DNA from 4 places in the Streptomyces sp. NPDC048650 genome. Region 4 is predicted to be linked to each of the others. Evidence: riboswitches for the same ligand, from Rfam matches in the RefSeq annotation. Region 4 holds a riboswitch; each other region holds the start of a gene.
What was found. A riboswitch is a leader RNA that binds a small molecule or an ion and turns the genes downstream of it on or off. The one in region 4 is predicted to bind cobalamin.

Region 1: another riboswitch for cobalamin. It lies ahead of ACGFML_RS03605 (ribonucleoside-diphosphate reductase subunit alpha); the one in region 4 lies ahead of metE (5-methyltetrahydropteroyltriglutamate--homocysteine S-methyltransferase).
Region 2: another riboswitch for cobalamin. It lies ahead of ACGFML_RS35040 (cobalamin biosynthesis protein); the one in region 4 lies ahead of metE (5-methyltetrahydropteroyltriglutamate--homocysteine S-methyltransferase).
Region 3: another riboswitch for cobalamin. It lies ahead of ACGFML_RS32230 (CbtB-domain containing protein); the one in region 4 lies ahead of metE (5-methyltetrahydropteroyltriglutamate--homocysteine S-methyltransferase).

The regions. Positions count from the first base shown of each region.
Region 1 covers NZ_JBICVM010000001.1:781,258-787,011, forward strand. The annotation lists gene ACGFML_RS03600 (ribonucleotide-diphosphate reductase subunit beta) at 1-696, opposite strand, end outside; gene ACGFML_RS03605 (ribonucleoside-diphosphate reductase subunit alpha) at 696-3,146, opposite strand; cobalamin riboswitch at 3,308-3,467, opposite strand; gene ACGFML_RS03610 (GNAT family N-acetyltransferase) at 3,560-4,060, opposite strand; gene ACGFML_RS03615 (hypothetical protein) at 4,059-4,217, shown strand; gene mctP (monocarboxylate uptake permease MctP) at 4,324-5,754, opposite strand, start outside.
Region 2 covers NZ_JBICVM010000020.1:58,778-64,531, reverse strand. The annotation lists gene ACGFML_RS35050 (caspase family protein) at 1-2,125, opposite strand, end outside; gene ACGFML_RS35045 (hypothetical protein) at 2,130-2,540, opposite strand; cobalamin riboswitch at 2,747-2,902, shown strand; gene ACGFML_RS35040 (cobalamin biosynthesis protein) at 3,032-3,991, shown strand; gene ACGFML_RS35035 (cobyric acid synthase) at 4,000-5,601, shown strand; gene ACGFML_RS35030 (putative cobaltochelatase) at 5,601-5,754, shown strand, end outside.
Region 3 covers NZ_JBICVM010000016.1:25,222-30,975, forward strand. The annotation lists partial or broken gene ACGFML_RS32205 (MFS transporter) at 1-428, shown strand, start outside; gene ACGFML_RS32210 (methyltransferase) at 498-1,538, opposite strand; gene ACGFML_RS32215 (hypothetical protein) at 1,758-1,967, shown strand; gene ACGFML_RS32220 (SPW repeat protein) at 2,016-2,456, opposite strand; gene ACGFML_RS32225 (histidine phosphatase family protein) at 2,592-3,164, opposite strand; cobalamin riboswitch at 3,290-3,435, shown strand; gene ACGFML_RS32230 (CbtB-domain containing protein) at 3,478-3,696, shown strand; gene ribA (GTP cyclohydrolase II) at 3,919-4,572, opposite strand; gene ACGFML_RS32240 (creatininase family protein) at 4,675-5,430, shown strand; partial or broken gene ACGFML_RS32245 (RibD family protein) at 5,423-5,754, shown strand, end outside.
Region 4 covers NZ_JBICVM010000013.1:72,696-78,449, reverse strand. The annotation lists gene metF (methylenetetrahydrofolate reductase [NAD(P)H]) at 1-281, shown strand, start outside; gene metE (5-methyltetrahydropteroyltriglutamate--homocysteine S-methyltransferase) at 874-3,192, opposite strand; cobalamin riboswitch at 3,354-3,582, opposite strand; gene cobF (precorrin-6A synthase (deacetylating)) at 3,915-4,736, opposite strand; gene thiI (tRNA uracil 4-sulfurtransferase ThiI) at 4,733-5,754, opposite strand, start outside.

The DNA of each region.
Region 1 (5,754 bases), on a different contig from region 4:
GAACTCCATGTGCATCGACTCGTCGCGGAAGACCCAGTTGGTGCCGGTGGCCAGGCCGTGCAGCAGACCGCGGGAGCGGAACCAGTACACGTATGCGAAGGCGCCGTAGAAGAACAGCCCCTCGATACAGGCCGCGAAGCAGATCAGGTTCAGCAGGAAGCGGCGCCGGTCGGCCTTGGACTCCAGCCGGTCGACATTGTCGACCGAGTCCATCCACTTGAAGCAGAATTCGGCCTTCTCCCGGATCGACGGGATGTTCTCCACGGCCGCGAAGGCGGCGGCACGGTCGTCCGGGTTGGGGAGATAGGTGTCCAGCAGCGTCAGATAGAACTGGACGTGCACGGCCTCCTCGAAGAGCTGACGGCTCAGGTACAGCCGCGCCTCGGGGGAGTTGATGTGCTTGTAGAGCGTCAACACCAGGTTGTTCGCGACGATCGAGTCACCGGTCGCGAAGAACGCGACCAGTCGGCCGATCATGTGCTGCTCGCCCGGCGAGAGCTTGGCGAGGTCGGCGACGTCGGAGTGGAGGTCGACCTCCTCCACGGTCCAGGTGTTCTTGATCGCGTCGCGGTAGCGGTCGTAGAAGTCCGGGTACCGCATGGGTCGCAGGGTCAGCTCGAAGCCCGGGTCCAGGAGGTTCTTGGTGCCGGTGGTGGCGGTGTGCGCGGCGGCCGCGGTGTTGGTCTCGGTGGTCATTACTGGCAGGCCTCGCAGGACTCGGGGTTTTCCAGGGAGCAGGCGACGGCCTCGGGGTCGGTGGCCTGCTGCGGTACGGGGACGGTCGCGGCGGCGGTGGTGCCGCGCGCCGACTGGGCGATCCGGGTCGCCGGGCGGGAGCGCAGGTAGTACGTGGTCTTGATGCCGCGCTTCCAGGCGTAGGCGTACATCGAGCTGAGCTTGCCGATGGTCGGCGACGCCATGAAGAGGTTCAGCGACTGGCTCTGGTCGAGGTAGGGCGTACGGGCCGCGGCCATGTCGATCAGGGCGCGCTGCGGGATCTCCCAGGCGGTGCGGTACAGGGCCCGGATCTCCTCGGGGATCCACTCGACGTCCTGCACCGAGCCGTTGGCCTCGCGCAGCGCGTCACGGGTCCGTGCGTCCCACAGCCCAAGCGCCTTGAGCTCCTCGATCAGGTAGGCGTTGACCTGGAGGAACTCCCCCGACAGCGTCTCGCGCTTGAAGAGGTTGGAGACCTGCGGCTCGATGCACTCGTACACGCCCGCGATCGAGGCGATGGTCGCGGTCGGCGCGATGGCCAGGAGGAGGGAGTTGCGCATCCCGGTCGTCGCGATACGGGCGCGCAGCGCGTCCCAGCGGTCCGCCCAGCGCGGCTCGGCGTTCGGGTAGTGGTCCGGGTGCAGCACGCCGCGGGCGGTGCGGGTCGCGGACCACGCCGGGTGCGGGCCGTGCCGCTGGGCGAGGTCGGCGGACGCCTCGTACGCGGCGAGCATGATCCGCTCGGAGATCCGGGTGGACAGCTCCTTGGCCTCGGCCGAGTCGAACGGCAGCCGCAGCCGGAAGAAGACGTCCTGGAGGCCCATCAGGCCCAGACCGACCGGCCGCCAGCGGGAGTTGGAGGCCCCGGCCTGCTCGGTCGGGTAGAAGTTGATGTCCACCACGCGGTCGAGGAAGGTGACGGCCGTGCGGACCGTGGCGTCCAGCCGCTCCCAGTCCATCGCCTCCTCCCAGCCCGCGGCCTCGTCGCTCAGGTGCGCGGCGAGGTTCACCGATCCGAGGTTGCAGACGGCGGTCTCCCCGTCGTTCGTCACCTCCAGGATCTCGGTGCACAGGTTGGAGGAGTGCACGACCTTGCCGGGCTCGGCGGTCTGGTTGGCGGTGCGGTTGGCGGCGTCCTTGAACGTCATCCAGCCGTTGCCGGTCTGCGCCAGGGTGCGCATCATGCGGGAGTACAGCACCCGCGCCGGAATCTGCTTGAGCGCACGGCCGTCGGCCTCGGCCCTGCGGTACGCGGCGTCGAACTCCTCGCCCCACAGGTCCACCAGCTCCGGGGTGTCGGAGGGCGAGAACAGCGACCAGTCGGCGTCCGCCTCCACGCGGCGCATGAACTCGTCCGGGATCCAGTGGGCGATGTTCAGGTTGTGCGTCCGGCGGGCCTCCTCACCGGTGTTGTCGCGCAACTCGAGGAACTCCTCGATGTCCGCGTGCCAGGTCTCCAGGTAGACACAGGCGGCACCCTTGCGCCGGCCGCCCTGGTTGACGGCCGCGACCGAGGCGTCCAGCGTGCGCAGGAACGGCACGATGCCGTTGGAGTGCCCGTTGGTGCCGCGGATCAGCGAACCCCGGGCGCGGATACGGGAGTACGACAGGCCGATGCCGCCCGCGTGCTTCGACAGCCGGGCGACCTGGTGGTACCGGTCGTAGATCGAGTCCAGCTCGTCCAGCGGCGAGTCCAGCAGATAGCAGGAGGACATCTGCGGGTGGCGGGTGCCGGAGTTGAAGAGGGTCGGGGACGAGGGCAGGTAGGAGAGCGTGCTGGTCAGCCGGTACAGCTCGGCGACATCGGCCAGCGCCCGCTCGGAGTGGTCCTCGGCGAGGCCGCAGGCCACCCGGAGCAGGAAGTGCTGGGGCGTCTCGATGACCTGCCGGGTGAGGGGGTGCCGCAGGAGGTAGCGGGAGTGCAGGGTGCGCAGCCCGAAGTAGCCGAACCGGTCGTCGGCGCCGTCCGCCAGGGCCTTGTCCACGAGCCCGTTCAGCCGGTCCGCGTGCGTGCGGACGAACTCCGCGGTCCCGTCGGCGATCAGGCCCTCGCGGTGGCCGGTCGCGACCGAGGCGGAGAAGCCGGTGGCGCCCTGGCCGGCGGCCTCCTCGGCGATGGCGAGGGTGAGCAGTCGCGCGGCGAGCCGGGAGTACTGCGGCTCGTCACCGATCAGTCCGGCCGCGGCCTCGATGGCCAGCGAGCGCAACTCGGCCTCGTCCGAGCCCGGGTGCCGGCCGCGCAGCGCGGCGGCGGCCACCTTTCCGGGGTCGGTCGCGGTCAGGTCCGCGGTCAGCTCGGTCAGGGTGCGCAGCAGGGCGACGCCCGGTGCGTCCGTCCCCGGCGTGCCGTTCGCGGAAGCGCCGGGTGCGGCCACCACGGGCGGCACGACCTCGGCGTCTGACGCGGGCTCCGTTGGCGCGATGGTCACGTGATGCTCTCCCTCACTCGGCGGGGGCCGGGAGGGCGGCGGCGCGACGGGCGCACGCGGGCATGCCGCACCCCCGTACGGGCAGGGGTGCGCGGGCACACCGCGCGGCGTCCACCGGCCCAACCCTCGGGGCCCGGACGTAGCGACGTCCGCACCGATGGCGGTGCGGGCGTACTGTCGGCAGGTCCTCGGACTTTCTGGACGCGCGAGCTGGCCGTAAGGCAACCTGGGCGCGCTCGTACACCGTTGCGGGACAGTTCCGGATTCCCACCGGATTTCCCTGCGGCGACAGCGAGACGAGCATACATCTTGTGCTGCTCCCCGCACGCACCCCCACATCTTGTGTCGTCGCCGGATTGTATTCCCACAGACGTGCGAACGCCGCCGGGGCGCGGGAGGGCCCTGGAAGCCGCTCAGTCGAGCTCGCGGACGAAGGCCCAGAGTGTGATGTCCGGCACCGGATCCCAGTCCCGCTCCCCGGCGCGGAGGAAGCCCAGGCGGCGATAGAGCCGGTGGGCGGGCAGCAGATGCCGCTGGCTGGAGAGCACCATCGCCCGCAGCCCGAGCCTCCGTGCACGCTCCAGGCAAGCCCTCACCAGTGCCGCCCCGACGCCCCGCCCGCGCCCCTCGGCCCGCACCGCCAGCATCCGGAACTCGCCCTCCCCGGGGCCCGCCAGATCCGCGTACGGACTGCCGTACGCGGCGAAGGTGACCGCGCCCAGCAGCGCCCCGTCCGCCGCCTCGGCCACCAGCACCTCGGCGTGCTCCGCGCGGTGCGCGACCTTCCGCAGCTCGGCCGCGTAGGGGTCGTCCTCCCCGAACACCAGCAGCCCGTCGGCCAGATAGACCTGCATCAAGAGGTCACCGACGGCGGTGAATTCGGCCTGCCGGGCGGGCCTGATCGTGATGTCCATGCGGTGCAGTGTGGCTGTCGGTGGCCCCGCGTTCAGTGAACCCGACGCCGGCCGCTACGAGAACGTCCACACCGTTCCCTACGGCACATCGCTCGCCCTGCCGGAGCCGGTCGGCATCACGCTCGACACCGAGCCGCTGAAGGACCGGGTGAGCTGACCGCCCGCCCCGCCACGCGAACGGGCCGCCGCGTCCCCGAGGGATGCGGCGGCCCGAAGGCGGCAGTGGTGCGGTGCCCGGCGGTCGTTCGGTGCCGGGCGGCGGCTCAGTGCCCGGCCGGTGCCTCCGCGGTGGCCGGCGGCAGGTCCGGGGTGACGCCCTTGTCGCCGACGTCCGCGGTGTAGTCCGCGGGGCTGGTCTCGTCGACGCCGTCCGGTGCCTTCACGGCCTTCAGGACGAAGGTCAGCACGACCGAGACCACGACGTTCAGCACGAACGCGGTCAGGCCGATGTAGCCGATCTCGCCGATGCCGGGGATCGCCTTGCTGGAGCCGCCGAAGTGGGCCTGGGTGGGGCTCGCCACGCCGTAGGCCGCGAGGGTGCCGTAGAGCATGCCGACGGCCCAGCCGGCCAGCAGGGCCCAGCGGTGGAACCAGCGGGTGAACAGGCCGCCGACCAGGGAGGGCATGGTCTGCAGGATCCAGATGCCGCCCAGCAGCTGGAAGTTGATGGCGACGGTCTTGTCCATGGTGAGGACGAAGACGAGCGCGCCCACCTTCACCAGCAGCGAGACCAGCTTGGCGACCTTGTGCTCCTGCGCCGCGGTCGCGTCCGGCTTGAGGAAGTCCTTGTAGACATTGCGGGTGAAGAGGTTGGCCGCGGCGATGGACATGATGGCGGCCGGTACGAGCGCGCCGATGCCGATCGCGGCGAAGGCGACGCCGGAGAACCAGCTCGGGAACATGTCCTCGAACAGCTGCGGAATGGCCAGCTGAGGGTTGCCCTTGATGTCCGTGCCGGCCTTGATCGCCATGAAGCCGAGCAGTGCCAGGAGCCCCAGCATCAGCGAGTACAGCGGCAGGATGGTCGTGTTGCGGCGGATCACGTTGCGGCTGCGGGAGGACAGCGTGGCGGTGATCGAGTGCGGGTACATGAAGAGCGCCAGCGCGGAGCCCAGGGCCAGGGTGGCGTACGCCCACTGGGCGTTGGGGCCGCTGGCCAGCTCGCCGCGCGGTTTGCCGGTCGGGCCCGGCTGCGCGAACGCCTTGCCGGCCGAGTCGAAGATCGCGTCGAAGCCGCCCAGCTTGATCGGGATGTAGATGATGGCCACGGCGATGACCAGGTAGATCAGACCGTCCTTGACGAACGCGATCAGGGCCGGTGCGCGCAGGCCGGAGGAGTAGGTGTAGGCGGCCAGCACCGCGAACGCGATCAGCAGCGGCAGGTCCTTGACGAACCAGTGGGTGTTCTCGCCGCCGCCGACACCCATCACGTCCAGGACGGCCTGGATGCCGACGAGTTGGAGGGCGATGTACGGCATCGTGGCCAGGATGCCGGTGAGCGCCACGGCCAGCGACAGGCCCTTGGAGCCGAAGCGGCCGCGCACGAAGTCGGATGTGGTGACATAGCCGTGTTTGTGCGAGACCGACCACAGACGCGGCAGAAAGGTGAAGATGAGGGGATAGACCAGGATCGTGTACGGCACGGCGAAGAAGCCGGACGCCCCCGCCGCGTAGATCGCCGCCGGGACGGCCAC
Region 2 (5,754 bases), on a different contig from region 4:
GCAGTTTGCCGCCGTCGGCCATCGAGGTGGAGGTGTCCATCAGGATCAGCACCTGGCTCGACTTCTGCGCCTTGTGGTAGCCGTCGAGGACCTCCGACACCTGGTCCGGGTCGGCGGTGAAGGGGGTGACCCCGGCGTCGGGGTCGACCTCCGCGCGGCTGTCCAGCAGTGGTGAGCCGCGGGGCGGCTGCGGCATCGTGCCGTCCTCTCCGGGCACCCCGCGGTAGCCCTGCGCGGTGAGGGTGCGCTGGCCGCCGTCCGGGGTGCGCAGCCACCGGGCGAAGCGGCCGACCGCGGCCTGCCGGGGGGTGGCGTCGGCGGCGCCGCGCCAGTCGACCCGGATCAGGGGGTGATCGAGGGCCGGGACGTTCTTGGGGTAGTAGGCGGCGTAGCGGTTGCCGGGGCCGAGCGGGGCGGGCAGGGCCGGGCAACTTCCGGTGGCCCGGCCGAGGTTGAAGTCGGCGAGGGACTTCTCGGAGACCAGCGGCGCGGAGGTGGCCGCGGCCTGCGGGCCGGCCCCGCCGCCGCCGATGCCGTTCACGCCGGGGCGCAGCGAGCACAGGAGCTCGGTGCTGCCCGCGTACTGGCTGCCCGGCGCGGACAGCCGGCTCTCGGCGCGGTCGGCGAGGGCGGTGTCGGGGCCGGGCGTGCCCGAGGAGCCGATGGCGGAGCCGTCGTTGGCGAGGTAGAGGCCGATGGTGTGCAGCAGGCCGGTACCGGACAGGACGGGGCTGGGCCGCAGGAGTTCGAGGTGCCCGCGGTCGGCCCCGGTGAGCAGGTCCCGCCAGGGGGCGCCGGCCCGTTCGACGTCGTCCAGCCGCTTCTTCGACGGAATGCCGACGACGAGCGGGGTGTAGGCGACCGGGCCGGTGTTGCGCAGCGTCGCGGGGGATCCGCCGGCCGGCATCAGGCGGCGGGCCTCGTCGTAGTCGGCGGTCGACTCGGGGATCCACAGGTCGGGCTGCGGGCCCGGCCGGTGGAGGGGCTCGACGCCCTTGCCGTCCGGCCCGCTCCGGCCGGTGCCCCGCGCCTCGCCCTGCCAGCGGTCGGCGGCGGCGAAGCCCTGGTCTGTCTGGTCCTTGGCGGCGGAGTAGACGGTGATCTGGGCGCGCCGGCACCCGTCGGGGTAGTCGCTCTCGCCGGACAGGGGGCGGATGTTGGCGGCGGACATCTCGTAGTCGAAGGCGACCCGGCGCAGGGTCGCCTCGGCCTCGGGGTCGGTGAGCAGCCGCAGTTCGAGGGCGGGCGGACAGGGCGGTGCGGCGCCGGGGAGGTTCAGCAGGACGACGCCCGCGGTGGCCGGCACGAAGACGATCGCCAGGGTGAGCAGGAGGCGGATCCAGTGCTGGAGCACCGGGTTGAGCCAGCGGCGTAAGCGGACCCGCAGTGGGGTCGGGGGCCGGACCTCGGGAGTGGCGAAGGAGAGGACGACGTCGTCGGTGGTGTTCTGCTTCGCCGAGCGGGGCTCCCAGACGTCGCCCATCGGGGTCCGCTCGTCGGCGAGTTCCTCGCGCAGCGCCTGTACGAGGTCGTCGAAGGCGACGAAGCGCCTGCCGGGTATGCCGCGTTCGAGGACCGCGACCACGGCGCGGGTGAAGACGCTGCCGCCGGCCGGTTCCTCGCCGCTGAAGATCCGGCGGTTGGGCTGCGCGGCCATCAGCAGCGAGAGGGGTCTGCGGCAGCGGTGGACGGCTTCGCCGGCGTTTCCGGCGTAGCAGCACTCCAGGACGACGACGATCCGGTCGGCACGGGCGTTGTCCAGGTAGGGCAGCACCGTGTCCTGCCAGGAGACGGTCTTGTGCAGCCGGGACCTCGAGGCGCCGACCATCAGCTGGAGATTGCCGCCGTCCGGGCCGACCCGGCCGTGGCCGGAGAAGTACACCAGCAGCAGGCCGCGTGCCTCGTCGGTGACGGCGTCCAGCGCCTGCTCCACCTCCCACGGCTCCTGGGCCTTGCAGACGCGGACCTCGTCCTCGGTGAACAGATCGGTGCCGGGGTCGGCAAGGACGCGCCGGAGCTGTTCGGCGTTGTCCCGCACCGCGGGCAGCGGGCGGAGGTTCTTGTAGTCGCCGACACAGATCAGCAGCGCCCGGTTGGTCTTGCCGCGCGCGTCGTATTCGGACATCCGCTCAGTCCCCGGCGGTGCTGCCGCCCTCGGCGCCGCCGAGCTCGCGCAGTGCACCGTCGCCCTCGCCGACCACGACGGCGGGTTCCTCGCCCGCGGAGCGCTCCTCCTTGCGCCGCCGCAGCCACTCCTGCAGGGCGATGGTCAGGCTCTTGGTGATCTCCGCGGCGACCGCGCCGACGACCACGAGGATCACGTCGTCCACGCCGACGGCCATGTCGGCGGGGCCGGCCTCGTCGGCGCCCTCGGCCGCCGGCCGCGGGCGCAGCGCCCAGTCGTGCCGACGGCTGGTCAGCCACGGCTCCCGCTCCAGCCACGCCCGCAGGTCCGCACCGTCCTGTTCCGGATTGTGCGTGCCTGTGATCCTGATGCGGATCTCCTGGCGGATCTCGTCTCGGTCAGCGCTGTCCGGCATCCCCCGGCCCCCCTTCCGGCGGGCCCCATCGCCCACCGTGCACCAGATGGTGGCGCGGGACCGGGCCCAGGGGCAACCGTCGGTGACGCACCGGACACCCTGTGGCCCGCGCCACACCCCCTGCCACAGGGCTGCGTCGCAGGTCAAGGGTGAGTTGACGGGCATTCGCGGGGCGTGGTGGACTGCCCGGGCCATTCGGCGACAGCTGAGGAAGTCCGGTGCGAATCCGGCGCGGTCCCGCCACTGTCACCGGGGAGCGTTCCTCCAGCGAAGGTCACGGTCCGTCGCGCGCCTGCCCGAAGGGGTCGGTGGGTACGGACTGGAAGGCCGGGGGAAGCGCCGATCCGGGAGCCAGGAGACTCTTGTCGCCGTCACGTCGAGCCAGGGCGCGGACCCTGAGTGAGGACATATCACCATGCCCGGCCGCCGTTCGAGATGCCCGCGCCCTGCCGTCGCCGTGTCCCTTCGAGGCCAGACGGCGGCCTGATCCGATGCGCGGCGAACACGCGGCCTACGCGTGCGGCGCGGCCCTCGGCTTCCTCGGTGACCTGATCGTGGCGGACCCTCGGCGCGGCCATCCGGTGGCCGCCTTCGGCCGGGCCGCGGGCGCCGTCGAGCGTCGACTGTGGCGCGACCACCGCGGATACGGGGCGGCGCACGCACTGTTGTGCGCGGGCGGCGCGGCCGCCGGTGCCGCACTCCTGCAGCGCGCCGTGCACGGCAGCCTCCCGGCGCGGACCGCGGTGACCGCCGCGACCGTCTGGGCGGTGCTCGGCGGCACCTCGCTCGGCCGGGAGGCGCGGGCGGTCGGCGGTGCGCTGGAGGCGGGCGACCTGGACGTGGCGCGGGAGCGGCTGCCGCATCTGTGCGGCCGCGATCCGCAGGCGCTGGACGGCCCGCAGATGGCCCGCGCGGTGGTGGAGTCGGTCGCGGAGAACACCTCGGACGCGGTGGTGGGCGCCCTGGTGTGGGGCGCGCTCGGCTCGGTGCCCGGCCTGGTGGCGTTCCGTGCCGTGAACACCCTGGACGCGATGGTCGGTCACAGGTCGCCGCGCTACCGGCGGTTCGGCTGGGCCTCGGCCCGCCTCGACGACGTGGCCGGGTGGCCCGGCTCCCGGCTGACCGCCGCGCTGACCGTCCTCGCGGGCCCCGACCGGCGCGGTGCGCTGCGGGCCTGGCGGGCCGACGGTGGTGCGCACCCGAGCCCCAACGCGGGCCCGGTGGAGGCTTCGTTCGCGGGCGCGCTCGGCGTCCGGCTGGGCGGCACCCTGACCTACGGCGGCCGGGTGGAACACCGCCCGGTGCTCAACGGCGCGGCGCCGCCACCGGACGTGGCCGACATCGCACGGGCGGTGCGGCTCTCGCGGCGGGTGAACGCTCTGGCGCTGGCGGCGACGGTGGCGGGACGGCTGGCGTTCGGCGCCGCACGGCTCAGGAGGAGGACCCGGTGAACGGGCACATGACGGGAGCGGCTCCGGCCCTCGGCGGTGGTCTGCTGGTGGCCGGTACGACGTCCGACGCGGGCAAGAGCGTGGTGACGGCGGGCATCTGCCGCTGGCTGGCCCGGCAGGGCGTGCGCGTGGCGCCGTTCAAGGCGCAGAACATGTCGCTCAACTCCTTCGTGACGCGCGAGGGGGCGGAGATCGGGCGGGCGCAGGCGATGCAGGCGGCCGCGGCGCGGGTGGAGCCGACCGCGCTGATGAACCCCGTACTGCTCAAGCCGGGCAGCGACCGCAGCAGCCAGGTGGTGCTGCTGGGCAAGCCGGTGGGCGAGCTCAGTGCGCGCGGCTACCACGCGGGACGGCAGGAACAGCTGCTCGGCACGGTGACCGACTGCCTGACCGAGCTGCGGCGCACCCATGACGCGGTGATCTGCGAGGGGGCCGGCAGCCCCGCCGAGATCAATCTGCGCCGCACCGACATCGTGAACATGGGCATCGCGCGGGCCGGCCGGCTGCCCGTCGTGATCGTCGGGGACATCGACCGCGGCGGCGTCTTCGCCTCCTTCTTCGGGACCACGGCGCTGCTCTCGCGCGAGGACCAGGAGCTGGTGGCGGGGTATCTCGTCAACAAGTTCCGGGGCGACGTGAGCCTGCTGGAGCCCGGGCTGGAGATGATGCGGCAGCTGAGCGGCCGGCCGACGCTGGGCGTCCTGCCGTACGCGCACGGCCTGGGCATCGACGAGGAGGACGGGCTGCGGGTGTCGCTGCGCGGCGCGGTCCGCGAGTCGGTGGTGGCTCCGCCGGTCGGCGCGGACGTGCTGCGGGTCGCGGTGTGTGCGGTCCCCCTGATGTCCAACTTCACGGACGTGGACGCGCTGGCCGCCGAGCCGGGCGTCGTGGTGCGCTTCGTGGACCGCGCCGAGGAGCTGGTGGACGCGGACCTGGTGGTCCTGCCCGGCACCCGCGGCACGGTCCGGGCCCTGCAGTGGCTGCGCGAGCGCGGGCTGGCCGACGCCATCGCCCGGCGGGCCGCCGAGGGGCGCCCGGTGCTGGGCATCTGCGGCGGCTTCCAGATGCTCGGCGAGCACATCGAGGACGCGGTCGAGTCGCGGGCCGGCGAGGTCGACGGCCTGGGACTGCTGCCGGTGCGGGTGCGCTTCGCGGTCGGTAAGACGCTGGCCCGGCCGTCCGGTGAGGCGCTCGGCGAGCCGGTGGAGGGGTACGAGATCCACCACGGCGTGGCCGAGGTGACCGGCGGCGAGGCGTTCTTCTCCGACGGCCGGGGAAACAGCCTGGACGGCTGCCGGACCGGCGCCGTCTGGGGCACCCACTGGCACGGCTCGCTGGAGAGCGACGGCTTCCGGCGGGCGTTCCTGCGCCGGGTGGCGGCCGACGCGGGCCGGGCGTTCGTACCGGCCCCCGACACCAGCTTCGGTGCGCTGCGCGAGGAGCAGCTGGACCGGCTCGGCGATCTGATCGAGGAGCACGCGGACACGGACGCGCTGCTGCGGCTGATCGAGAAGGGGGTGCCCGCGGGGCTGCCGTTCGTGCCGCCCGGGGCGCCCCGCCCACTTGACGCGTCCGACCACAGCAATTCCCTTGAAGGGGGTACCCGTTAATGGCATCGGTCTCCTATCCGTTCACCGCGGTCGTCGGGATGGACGACATGCGGCTCGGCCTGCTGCTGAACGCGATCTCACCGGCCATCGGCGGGGTGCTCGTCCGGGGTGAGAAGGGCACCGCGAAGTCGACGATGGTGCGTGGCCTGACGG
Region 3 (5,754 bases), on a different contig from region 4:
CGCCCCGGTACGCGGGCCTGCTCTTCGCCTGTGGCGCGCTCGGCATGCTGGCCGGGGACACGGCGGTCGGCCGCTTCGTCCCGGCCCGGTGGCGCCACCGGCTCGTCGTTCCGCTGTGCCTGCTGCTCGCCGTGCCGTACCTGCTCTTCGGCCTGCATCCGGCGCTGCCGCTCGCGGCGGCGGCGGTGTCGCTCGCCACCGTCGGCTATGGGGCGGGGCTGCTGCTGCAGGAGCGGCTGCTGGCCCTGACGCCACCGGAGGCGAGCGGTCACGCCCTGGGCCTGCACACCTCGGGCATGCTGACCTGGCAGGGCGTCGGCGCCGCCCTGGCGGGGGCCGTCGCCGAGCGCACCTCGGCCGCCACCGGGATGGCGGCGACGGCCGCGGCCTCGATCGCGGTCACCCTGGCCCTCGCACCGGGGCTGCGGCCCGGCCCCCCGCAGCCCCGGCACGACGCAGCCGCGGACACACCCGGCGACGGCACGGGCGCCCCGTCGTCACACGGGCTCGGCCTCCAGCAGGGAGAAGCGGTTGGGCCTGGGCAGCGGCGTCACGGACCGCAGGGCGAAGCCGGCGCCGCCCAGCAGGCGTGCGAAGTCGTCCCGGGTGCGTTCCCGGCCACCGACGTTGACCAGCATGTTCAGGTCGCTGATATAGACGACTCCGGCGGCCGAGGGATCCACGACGGGCGGCAGCACCGGCTCGATGATCAGTAGTCGGCCGTCGTCCGGGACGGCCCGGCGGCAGTGGCGGAGGATCTCCGTGCACCGCTCGTCGCTCCAGTCGTGGATCACGCTCTTGAGGAGATACAGGTCGGCGCCGTCCGGTGCCGTGGTGAAGAAGTCCCCGCTCACCAGGGAACACCGGCCTTCCAGGCCGTCTCGGGCCAGTGTGTCGGCGGCCTGTGCGAGCCCCTCGCGAAGGTCGAAGACGATGCCGGTGAGCGACGGGTGCGCCCGCAGGATCGCGGCGAGCAGCGTGCCGTCGCCGCCGCCGATGTCGGCCACCGTCGTGAAGCGGCCGAAGTCGAACACCGCCGGCAGCAAGGCCGCGGTGTCGCGCGTGGCCTGGCCCATCGCGGCATTGAACTCGGCGGAGAGTTCCGGATGTTCGGCGAGGTGACCGAAGAAGTCCTTGCCGAAGAGCGCGTCGAAGGCCGGCTCACCGGTCCGCACGCTGTCTTCCAGGTGCTCCCATGCCCGGAGCATGGTGGGGTCGGTGAACATCCGGGCGAAGGAGTGCAGCGACCCGGGCCCGTCACTGCGCAGCAGGGCGCCGGCCGGGGTGACGGCGAACCGTCCCGGGGCCCGCTCGGCGAGCAGCCCCAGCCCGGCCAGCGCCCGTAACAACCTGCCCATGGCCTGTGGCCGGGCCGCGCACTGCGCCGCGACGTCCGCCGCCGTCACCGTGCCGTCGCCGATCAGATCGACGATCCGGAGGCGGACGGCGGCCCCCAGGGTGTGCGACGCCATGGCGCCGTAGGCGATCCGGGTCAGTACCTCGCGGCCCTCGTCGACCGGCCGATTCTCCTGGGACATGGGAGACACCTCTCTGTTCACGGGCACGGCGGGCGCGATCGCCGCGTTACGGACGGGGTCGCACCGGGCACAACAACGCCTGTGGCAGTGCGGCCCGTTGCCCGCCGCACCGCATCATGCGAGGTAACCCTAAGATCTCGGGATCACCGGGACAACGACCCCTGCGATCCGCCCGTGCGACGCGACCGCCGACCCACTCCGGGAGGGAGGAACACCCCTGTGTTCCCCGACGACGACCGCCGACCCGGCGACCGTGCCGGGCAGTTGAGGCGGGGCGCCGCCTGGCTGCTGCTGGCCGCCGGGCTCGTCGGGCTGGGCTCCGGCATCGCCTTCGGCCAGGGCCTGCTGATGGCGGGCGGAGTGATGCTGGCCGGGTTCTCCGGGAATCTGCTGGCCCCGGACGGCCGTCGGCCCACCCACCCTCGATGAGGGCGGGCGGGCCGACGGTCTGTCACACGCCCCGTTCCGGGGCCTGCCTCATGTCGTGCGGCGACTCTTGGCGGCCGCGCCGATGCACATCGCCCCCAGCAGGAAGGTGAGGGCTCCGATGATGATGTTGTTGAGGATCACGCCCGCGTCCGGGCCGCTGCCGACGATCCAGGGCGCGACGATCATCCACACGCCCATGGCGCACATCGCGCCACTCAGGCCGTACATGCGGTCGGGTGTGACGGTGAACCCGACGGCCAGCAGCGCGATGGCGATGCCGAGGATCAGGTTGTGGGTCAACAGTGCGGGCTGCGAGGCCGCGTAGTGGACGATCCACGGTGATGCGGCGCAGTACAGGCCGACGAGGAACACCGGCCCGTCCACGAGGATCACGTCACGTCCGCCGAGGACCCGCTCGTATCGCGCCTGCATCTCAGAAACATCGGGGTGACCTGCGAGATCTCCCCTGTGGTGTGAGACGTCGGCCATCCGACTCGCCTCCTTCGCTCCGCAAGCGTGGCCGTACCGCGGCAAAGGAACCGCGCACTCTTTATTCTGCGCTTATTTTGCGCTTATGTCGCCTTTACCCTGAAGACGATCGATACGGGCCCTCACAGCCCGCCGTCAGTCCCGACGCAGGGCCCGCCCCAACCCGAGGTTCCAGCGCCCGCCCCGGCCACTGAGCTCCGTCACGGTGAGCGGCGGTACGTCGAGCCGCCAGAAGACCTCCACGGGCCCCCGCAGGGCGCACACCGCGGCGGCACGCACCACGTCCACCTCCACCACCGCCAGGACCCGCCCGGGAGTGGCCACGAGCCCCGCGAGCCACTCCCCGGTCCGCTCGCACAGCTCGCGCAGCGACTCGCCGCCGTGCCCCGCGAAGTCCGGGTCGGACAGCCAGGCGGACACCCCTTCCCCTTCCGCCCCGGCCACCTCGGCCAGGGTTCGGCCGCGCCAGCGCCCCATCGCACAGCCCGACGGCGCCGGCTCGGACTCTCCCGGCAACCCGATCTCCGCGGCCGTACGGCGGCACCGGACGGAGGGCGAGACGGCGACGCGGTCCGCGGACGGCAGATTTCCGGCCACCGCGCGGGCCCGTCGCAGACCGGCCTCGCTCAGCGGCCCGTCGTCATCGAAACGCACCTCGCGCTGCGCGTCACCGGCGGCCGGCGAGACCAGCATCACCCGAGTTGTCATGTCCTCTTCTCTCATAGTCCGCCCGCCACGGCAACGACGTTCCCTTTCCGGTGAGTTGACGCCGCAGCGCGCCCCTCCTTGCGTCCCTCCGCCCCTCGCACGACCTTGGCCCGCCGGTCGGTACGCGATACCTTCCCGATGATATTGACGACGACATGACGGAAGCCGGTGGGATCCCGGCGCGGTCGCGCCACTGTATGTCCGGTTTTGACGCAGCCCCAGCGGGGCCGGGACCGGGCGAGCCAGACCCGACATATCGCGTGCGCACTCCACGAACCAGGGACGCGAGTTCCCCCTACCAGGAGGTCCCGCCATGGCTCAGACCATCGCACCCCCGGCCACCGGCACCATCGCCCCGGCCCCGATCCCCCTCAAGGCCATCGCCCCCTGGGCACTGTTCACCGGTGTCCTGATGCTGGTCCTGCTGTACTTCATCGGCGCGGAGCAGGGCGCCACCTCACTGCTCTCCGGAACGGACGTCCACGAGTGGGTCCACGACGGACGCCACCTCCTCGGATTCCCCTGCCACTGATCGGGATCCGGTCAACGGTGGCGGGCGGCGCGGCATTCGCGCCCGCCCACGCCGTCCTGCCGTCCTGCCGCCCGTCGACGAAGTACCGCAGGCTTCTCCGGCTCCCTGCTCCGGCGATTCCGGATGCCGCGGGTACGGCCTTCGCGGCGGCGGCCTCCTGGGCCGCCCCTGATGCGGCACCCCGATAAGGGCCCGCGACCCCGGTCGCGGGCCCTTATGCCGTCAGAACAGCCCGGGAATGCCGTCGAGATGCGGCAGATCGTGGTCGAGCCGCTCCCGTTTCGTCCGCAGATAGCGGATGTTCTCCGCACCCGGCGGCATCAGCAGCGGAACCTGTTCGGCGACGGTGACACCATGCCGCAGCAGCGCCTCCCGCTTACGCGGATTGTTCGACAGCAGCCTTACCGACCCGACGCCGAGATCCCGCAGCATTCCGGCCGCGACGCCGTATTCGCGAGCGTCGACCGGAAGTCCGAGCGCGATGTTCGCCTCGACCGTGTCCAGCCCGCCCTCCTGGAGTTTCATCGCCCGGAGCTTGGCCAACAGCCCTATCCCCCGGCCCTCGTGGCCCTGCACATACACCAGAACGCCGCGCCCGGCCGCCACGATCGCCCGCAGCGCCGCGGACAATTGGTCGCCGCATTCGCAGTGCGTGGACCCGAAGACATCTCCGGTCAGACACTCCGAATGCACCCGGGTCAGCACCTGCTGCGCCGCCACATCGCCGTACACCAAGGCCACTTGCTCGATGCCGCTGCGGACCGCGAGATAGCCGACGGCCAGAAATTCGCCGTGCGCGGTGGGCAACCGGACCTCCACCACCCGTTCGACCTGGCTGTCGTCATCGAGAGCGATACCGGCATGGAGGTCCGTCATGGCGTGATGGTACCGGGGTGGGCACCCGGTTGGCATGAGTTGGCCTGATGCCTATGCTGCGACGGCCCTGCGAACGAGCGCGACGAAAGGCCGCACCCCACCATGACCGCACCGGTACCCCGGAATTCGGCCCGCGCGCTACTGACGGCGGACACCACCCAGGACGTACGGGAGCGGCAGCCGCACTTCGCCCTCCTTCCCGTCGGAAGCTTCGAACAGCACGGCCCTTTCCTGCCGTTGATCACCGACACGGTCATCGCCTGCACCGTCGCCGACGAGGTCGCCGCCGGCCGTCCCGCACTTCTGCTGCCACCGCTGACCATCTCCTGTTCCCACGAACACGCGGCTTGGCCCGGCACGGTCAGCATTTCGGCCCGTACCCTGCACACCGTCGTGACGGACATCGCCGATTCGCTGCGCCGCTCCGGAATCGACTCCTTGATTCTCGTCAACGGACACGGCGGAAATTACGTACTGCGCAATATCGTTCAAGAATCCGGCGGCACGGGGACGCGGATGGCTCTCTTCCCCGGCCCGGCCGACTGGGACGCGGCCCGCACTCGGGCGGGGGTGGAGACGTCCGCACACAGCGATATGCACGCCGGCGAGCTGGAGACATCCATCCTGCTGCACGCCCATCCCGAACTCGTCCGGCCCGGGCACGCATCGGCGGACCACCTCGCCGACGACCGCAGGCATCTGCTCACTCTCGGCATGCCGGCGTACACCGACTCCGGGGTCCTCGGCCGCCCCTCCCTCGCCTCCGCCCGCAAGGGACGGGAGCTGCTGGCCGGGCTCGTCGAGGCATTCGGCGAGTACGCCGCGCTGCTCGCTCCGCAGGGGGACGGCCATGGATGAGGCACTCGGCGTGGAAGCGGCCTGGGACCGGCTGCGCCGGATCCGCACGGCACGGGATGCCGCGGCTGCCGGCCTGGTCCCGGACGGCGACGGAGGGCTGTGCTGGGGAGCGCCCGCCTCACCGGAGGCGGCGCAGTTGGCCGCATGCTATGTGCCGCTCTGCCTGGCCGGCCCCCGCTTCGCCTTCGCGCAGCTCGGGCAGAGCCTGGACGGCTTCATCGCGACCCGGACCGGCGACGCCGACTACGTCACCGGGGAGGAGGACCGGCGCCATCTGCACCGGCTGCGCGCACTGGCCGACGCCGTGGTCGTCGGGGCGGGTAC
Region 4 (5,754 bases):
GGTGCGCGACGCCGATCATCCCGGAGATCATGCCGGTCACCACGATCCGCTCGCTGCGCCGCATCCCCAGCCTCAGCACCGCCGTGTTCCCGCCGCAGCTCGCGGAGCGGATGCTCGCAGCCGAGGACGACCCGCAGGCGGTCAGAGCGCTCGGCATCGACCACGCCACCGAGATGTGCCGCCGCCTGATCGCTGAGGACGTTCCGGGCATCCATTTCATGACCATGAATTTTTCCAGGGTGACGACGGAGATCTACCAGAATCTCGAACTGCACCCGTGAGCCCTTCGAACCCCTTTCGGGGGTTGCGGGCAGCCGGTTGGCGAATTCCGTACGGACGGCCCCCGGTCGCGGCGACCGAGGCCGGAAGACCGTTCCTTGAACCGCTTCCTTGGACCACTTCCTTGGACCGGTTCCTTGAACCGGTTCCTTTATCGAAACCAGTCAGCACGGAACGTCGCGGCGTGCGCATGTCGGAGGGCAGGCGCGGGTGCACCGCGAATTCCCCGGTAGCGCACATCGCACTTCGGGGCGGTGGCGGTACCGGGTTACGTATACAGCGACCGGATTCAGGGTCGCGTCCATCCCGGGATTGTCGGTCAGCGGCGGCGCCTTTCCCGGTCATCGGAACCGTAAGGTGCTTTTCGGGTGCCGGCATCCGTGCGGCCGGAGATTATTCGGGTGTGGCGTAGGTGGCCCGGCAGAGCGGCGAGCAGGTCGTCCACGGTCGGAGCCTGCTGGGGCCGTTCGCCGTGCTCTTCGGCTGCCCGTTCGTCCTGCCGCAGGGCATCGCCCAGCGTTTCGAGGAGCTGCGTGGCGGCCGGAGACGGCCGGGAGGGCGCGGCTGCGCGCCCCCTCCCGGCCGTCAACGGAGTCAGGAGCCGGAGAGCTCCGCTCGGACGGTACGGGCGGCGGTGACCAGGTTCTCCAGCGAGGCGCGGGTCTCGGGCCAGCCGCGGGTCTTCAGGCCGCAGTCCGGGTTGACCCAGAGGCGCTCGGCGGGGATGGCCTCAAGTCCCTTGCGCAGCAGGGCAGCTGCCTCGTCGGCGCTGGGCACGCGAGGGGAGTGGATGTCGTAGACACCGGGGCCGGCCTCGCGCGGGTAGCCGTGCTCGGCCAGCTCCCGGGCGACCTGCATGTGGGAGCGGGCGGCCTCCAGGCTGATGACGTCCGCATCCAGATCGTCGATACCCTGCACGATGTCGCCGAACTCCGCGTAGCACATGTGCGTGTGGATCTGAGTCCGGTCCTGTACCCCGCTGGTGCTGAGGCGGAACGCCTCGGTGGCCCAGGCCAGGTACGCGGCATGGTCGGCGGCGCGCAGCGGCAGCGTTTCGCGCAGCGCGGGCTCGTCGACCTGGATGACCGACGTGCCCGCTTCCTCCAGGTCGCCCACCTCGTCGCGCAGCGCGAGCGCCACCTGGCGGGCGGTGTCGCCCAGCGGCTGGTCGTCGCGGACGAAGGACCAGGCGAGCATGGTGACCGGGCCGGTGAGCATGCCCTTGACGGGACGGCCGGTCAGCGACTGGGCATAGGAGGTCCAGCGCACCGTCATCGGCTCGGGCCGGGAGATGTCGCCGGCCAGGACCGGCGGCCGGACGTAGCGGGTGCCGTAGGACTGCACCCATCCGTGCTGGGTGGCCAGGTAGCCGGTGAGCTGCTCGGCGAAGTACTGCACCATGTCGTTGCGTTCGGGCTCGCCGTGCACCAGGACGTCGATGCCGGCCTTCTCCTGGAAGCCGAGGACGTCACGGATCTCGGTCTTGATGCGGTCCTCGTAGCCGGCCGTGTCGATCCGCCCGGTCCGCAGGTCGGCGCGGGCGCTCCGCAGTGCGTCGGTCTGGGGGAAGGAGCCGATGGTGGTGGTCGGCAGCAGCGGCAGCCCGAGGTGGGCCCGCTGGGCCGTTGCGCGCGCGGCGTACGGCGCCGAGCGGCGGCCGTCGGCGTCGGTGACGGCGGCGGCACGGGCACGCACGGCCGGGTCGTGGGTGAGGGCGGAATTCGCCCGGGAGGCCAGGTCGGCGCGGTTCGCGGCGAGTTCGGTGGCGATGGTGTCGGTGCCCTGTGCCAGGCCCCGTGCCAGGGTCACCAGCTCCGCGGTCTTCTGCTTGGCGAAGGCCAGCCAGCGGACGATCTGCGGGTCGATGTCGCGTTCGGCGGTGGCGTCCAGCGGCACGTGCAGGAGAGAGCAGGACGCGGCCACGTCGACCCGGTCGGCGAGGCCGAGCAGGGTGCCGAGGGTGGACAGCGACTTCTCCAGATCGTTGATCCAGATGTTGCGGCCGTTGACCACGCCCGCGACCAGGCGCTTGCCCGGCAGACCGCCGGCGGCCGCCAGCGCGTCGAGGTTGGCTGCGGCCGCGTCGGTGAAGTCGAGCGCCAGACCGTCCACCGGAGCCTTGGCCAGGACGGGCAGGGCGTCGCCGAGCCGGTCGAAGTACGAGGCGACCAGAAGCTTCGGACGGTCGGTGAGGGAACCCAGCTCGCGGTAGGCGCGTGCGGCGGCGTTCAGCTCGGCCGGGGTGCGGTCCTGGACGAGGGCGGGCTCGTCGAGCTGCACCCACTCGGCGCCGGCGGCGCGCAGATCGGCGAGGACCTCGGCGTAGACCGGCAGCAGCCGGTCCAGCAGCGTCAGGGGCTCGAAGTCGGCAGCCACGCCCGGGGCGGGCTTGGACAGCAGGAGATAGGTGAGGGGCCCGACGAGAACCGGCCGCGCGGTGAGACCGACCGCGAGGGCTTCCTTGAGCTCGGCGACCTGCTTGGTGGAGTCGGCGGTGAAGACGGTGTCCGGCCCCAACTCCGGCACCAGGTAGTGGTAGTTGGTGTCGAACCACTTCGTCATCTCCAGCGGCGCCACGTCCTGCGTGCCGCGCGCCATGGCGAAGTAGCCGTCGAGCGCGTCGGCCGAGACGGCGGCGCGGTGACGGTCCGGGACAGCACCGACCATGACGCTGGTGTCCAGCACGTGGTCGTAGTACGAGAAGTCACCTGTGGGCACCTCGTGGATGCCGGCGTCGGCCAGCTCCTGCCAGTGGGAATGGCGCAGGGTGCGGGCGGTCTCCTTGAGGGCTTCGGCGGTGACCTTGCCCTTCCAATAGCCCTCGATTGCCTTCTTCAGTTCCCGGTGCTGTCCCTGGCGGGGGTAGCCGTACACGGTGGCCCGTGCTGCCGCGGCTGCGGACTTCGCTGTCACGGAACTCTCCTTCGCGGATGTGCCTGCAAGCCCCGGCGACGGGACGAGGAACGCGAAGCGGTGACGGACCGGACGGAACCACGGTGCGTTCGCGACGCACGTGTCCGCCTGGTATGTACGCCGACCCGCCCTCGAGGTCACCGGGATCTCCGTCCACGCATGGGCGTGCACGGGCAACGGGCAGGTCTTCGGACTCGCGGGCGCGCCTGCCGGAATCCTCCGGCGGGCACCTACTGGCCGTCGCTTCCCGGATCCGCGGCTCGGATCCAGTGCGTATGACGGCGGTCGTTCCCACTCACCGCTGCGGGGCAGTCCCGGATTCTCACCGGGTTCCCTCTTACGACGCGGCCCGTCTGGCGGACGGGGCGAACCAATTGCCCACCCAGCCTAGAGCGTGGCCCTCGTATCGGGTGCCTTTGCTCACATGTCGGACTGTGAGATGAGCCACCGGCGGGGTGCGGTTTCAGGGCGCGGCGGCGATGTCGGCGCGCACGCCGTCGTCGGTGGGCGGTCCCGCGGTGCGTCGGACGGCGAGCGGTGCGTCGGCTGTCACATGGCCGGAAATGGCCCTGCTGACCAGATGGCGGCCAGACGGTGGCCGGACGAGGCGCTCGCCGCCCAACGCAAGAGCACGGGCTTCGGTCACCGTCGACGCGCAACGGGCCCATCCGGCCGTGGGCGACGTACACCGGCGTGCAACAGCGGGACGCGCGGGCGGGGTTCTAGCCTCCGCGCACGGGAGACACGGCATCTGCCGGCGGCTCCGGGTCATCCGCCCGCAGCAGGCAGGCATCCATGATCCAGCCGTGACGCTCCCGGGCCGCGGCACGCAACTCCAGTACCCGGTCGGCGACTTCGGCCAACGGTCCGGAGACGAGCAGCTCCTCGGGTGTGCCGACGTAGGCGCCCCAGTACACCCACCAGCCCTCCTCCTGGTGGACGGTGAGTGCCGCACCGACATCGAGCATCACGGCGACGTCCTCGCCCTCGGCGAGCCCGGACCCGGCAACGTGCCGACCGGGTGCGATCCGGACCGGGCGGCCGAGCCGGGTCAGTGTCGTACGGTGCCGGGCGGCCAGCACCGAGAGGCTGCTCACCCCGGGAATCACGTCGTAGGTGAAGGACACCGCACCGCGGCCGACGACCTCTTCCAGCGTGTCGATCGTGCTGTCGTAGAGAGCGGGGTCACCCCACACCAGGAAGGCGCCGGTCCCGCCCGGCGCCAGCTCGTCCCGGATGAGGCGCTCGTACAGGGCGGCGCGGCGGTGGCGCCAGTCGACGACCTGCGCCTGATAGCCGGCCGGGCTCGCGGGGGAGCGATCGCGGCGCGGGTCCGCGGCCTCGACCACCCGGTGCCCGGGACCGGCGTGCTCGGCCACCAGATTCCTGCGCAGCCGGGTCAGCTCGGATGCCTGTGCGCCCTTGTCCAGGAGGAAGAACACCTCGCAGTCCCGCATGGCCCGGACGGCGGCCAGCGTCACATGATCGGGATCCCCTGCGCCGATCCCGATCACCAAGATCCGCCGCCGGCCGTCTCCGGTCATGAGGACACCGTCCCGGACGGCGCCGTCGCACACGCGGCCGGAACGGGGCGGCTGGGCGTGGGGCCCCCGTCCGGGCCGTCCGCTTCGGCCTCCCCCTCCCCGCCGGTCTCTCCCGGGTACATGATCTGGACGTCACGCAGCAGACCGTTCACCAGGTCGTCCAGGTCGAGTCGCTTCTCCACCGAGTGAAGGTGCGTCAGCCCGGCCCGGAGGGCGACGCGGGGCGGGGCGAGGAGCTTGCAGCAGTCCTCGTCCGGCAGCACGGAGATCTCCGCGGTGCCGATGGACCGGGCCTCGTCGATGATCTCCTGCTTCTCCCAGCCGACCAGCGGCCGCAGCACCGGCAGGGTGGCGGCCTCGTCGACGGCGGCCATGTTCGCCAGGGTCTGGCTGGCCACCTGCCCCAGACTGTCACCGGTCACCAGGGCCTCCGCTCGGGTCCGGCCCGCCAATGCGGAAGCGGCGCGGACCATCAGCCGTCGCTGCGCGACGACCTGAAGCCTGCCGGCACCCGCGATGGCCAGTTGCTTCTGCGCGTGGCCGAGGGCGATGACGTGCAGCCGCCCCCCGGGCTGGTAGCGGTTGAGTTCACGGGCGAGGGCGTAAGCCTTGTAGACGGACGCGGCGTTCGTGAACGGAGCGCCGGTGAAGTGGACGAAGTCGCAGCGCAGTCCACGGCGCATCGCCCGGTAGGCCGCCACCGGCGAGTCGTACCCGCCGGAGAGCAGCACCAGGGCGCGTCCGCTGGAGCCGACGGGCAGTCCGCCCGGCCCCGGATGACGGGTCCAGGAGACATAGCTCTCCTTGTGATCGACCTCGACCGAGACCCGTACGTCCGGGCTGGAGAGGTTGACCGGCACAGGGCCCAGGGCCTCCCGGACGCGCGCCCCGAGGAAGCGCTCGAATTGCGACGAGGTCATCTCGAAGCTCTTGTCCCGGCGCTTGACCCGCACGGCGAAACTGATGCCGGGCCGCTCGGCGCGAACGGCGGCGAGCGCGTCCACGGCCGTCTTCGTGA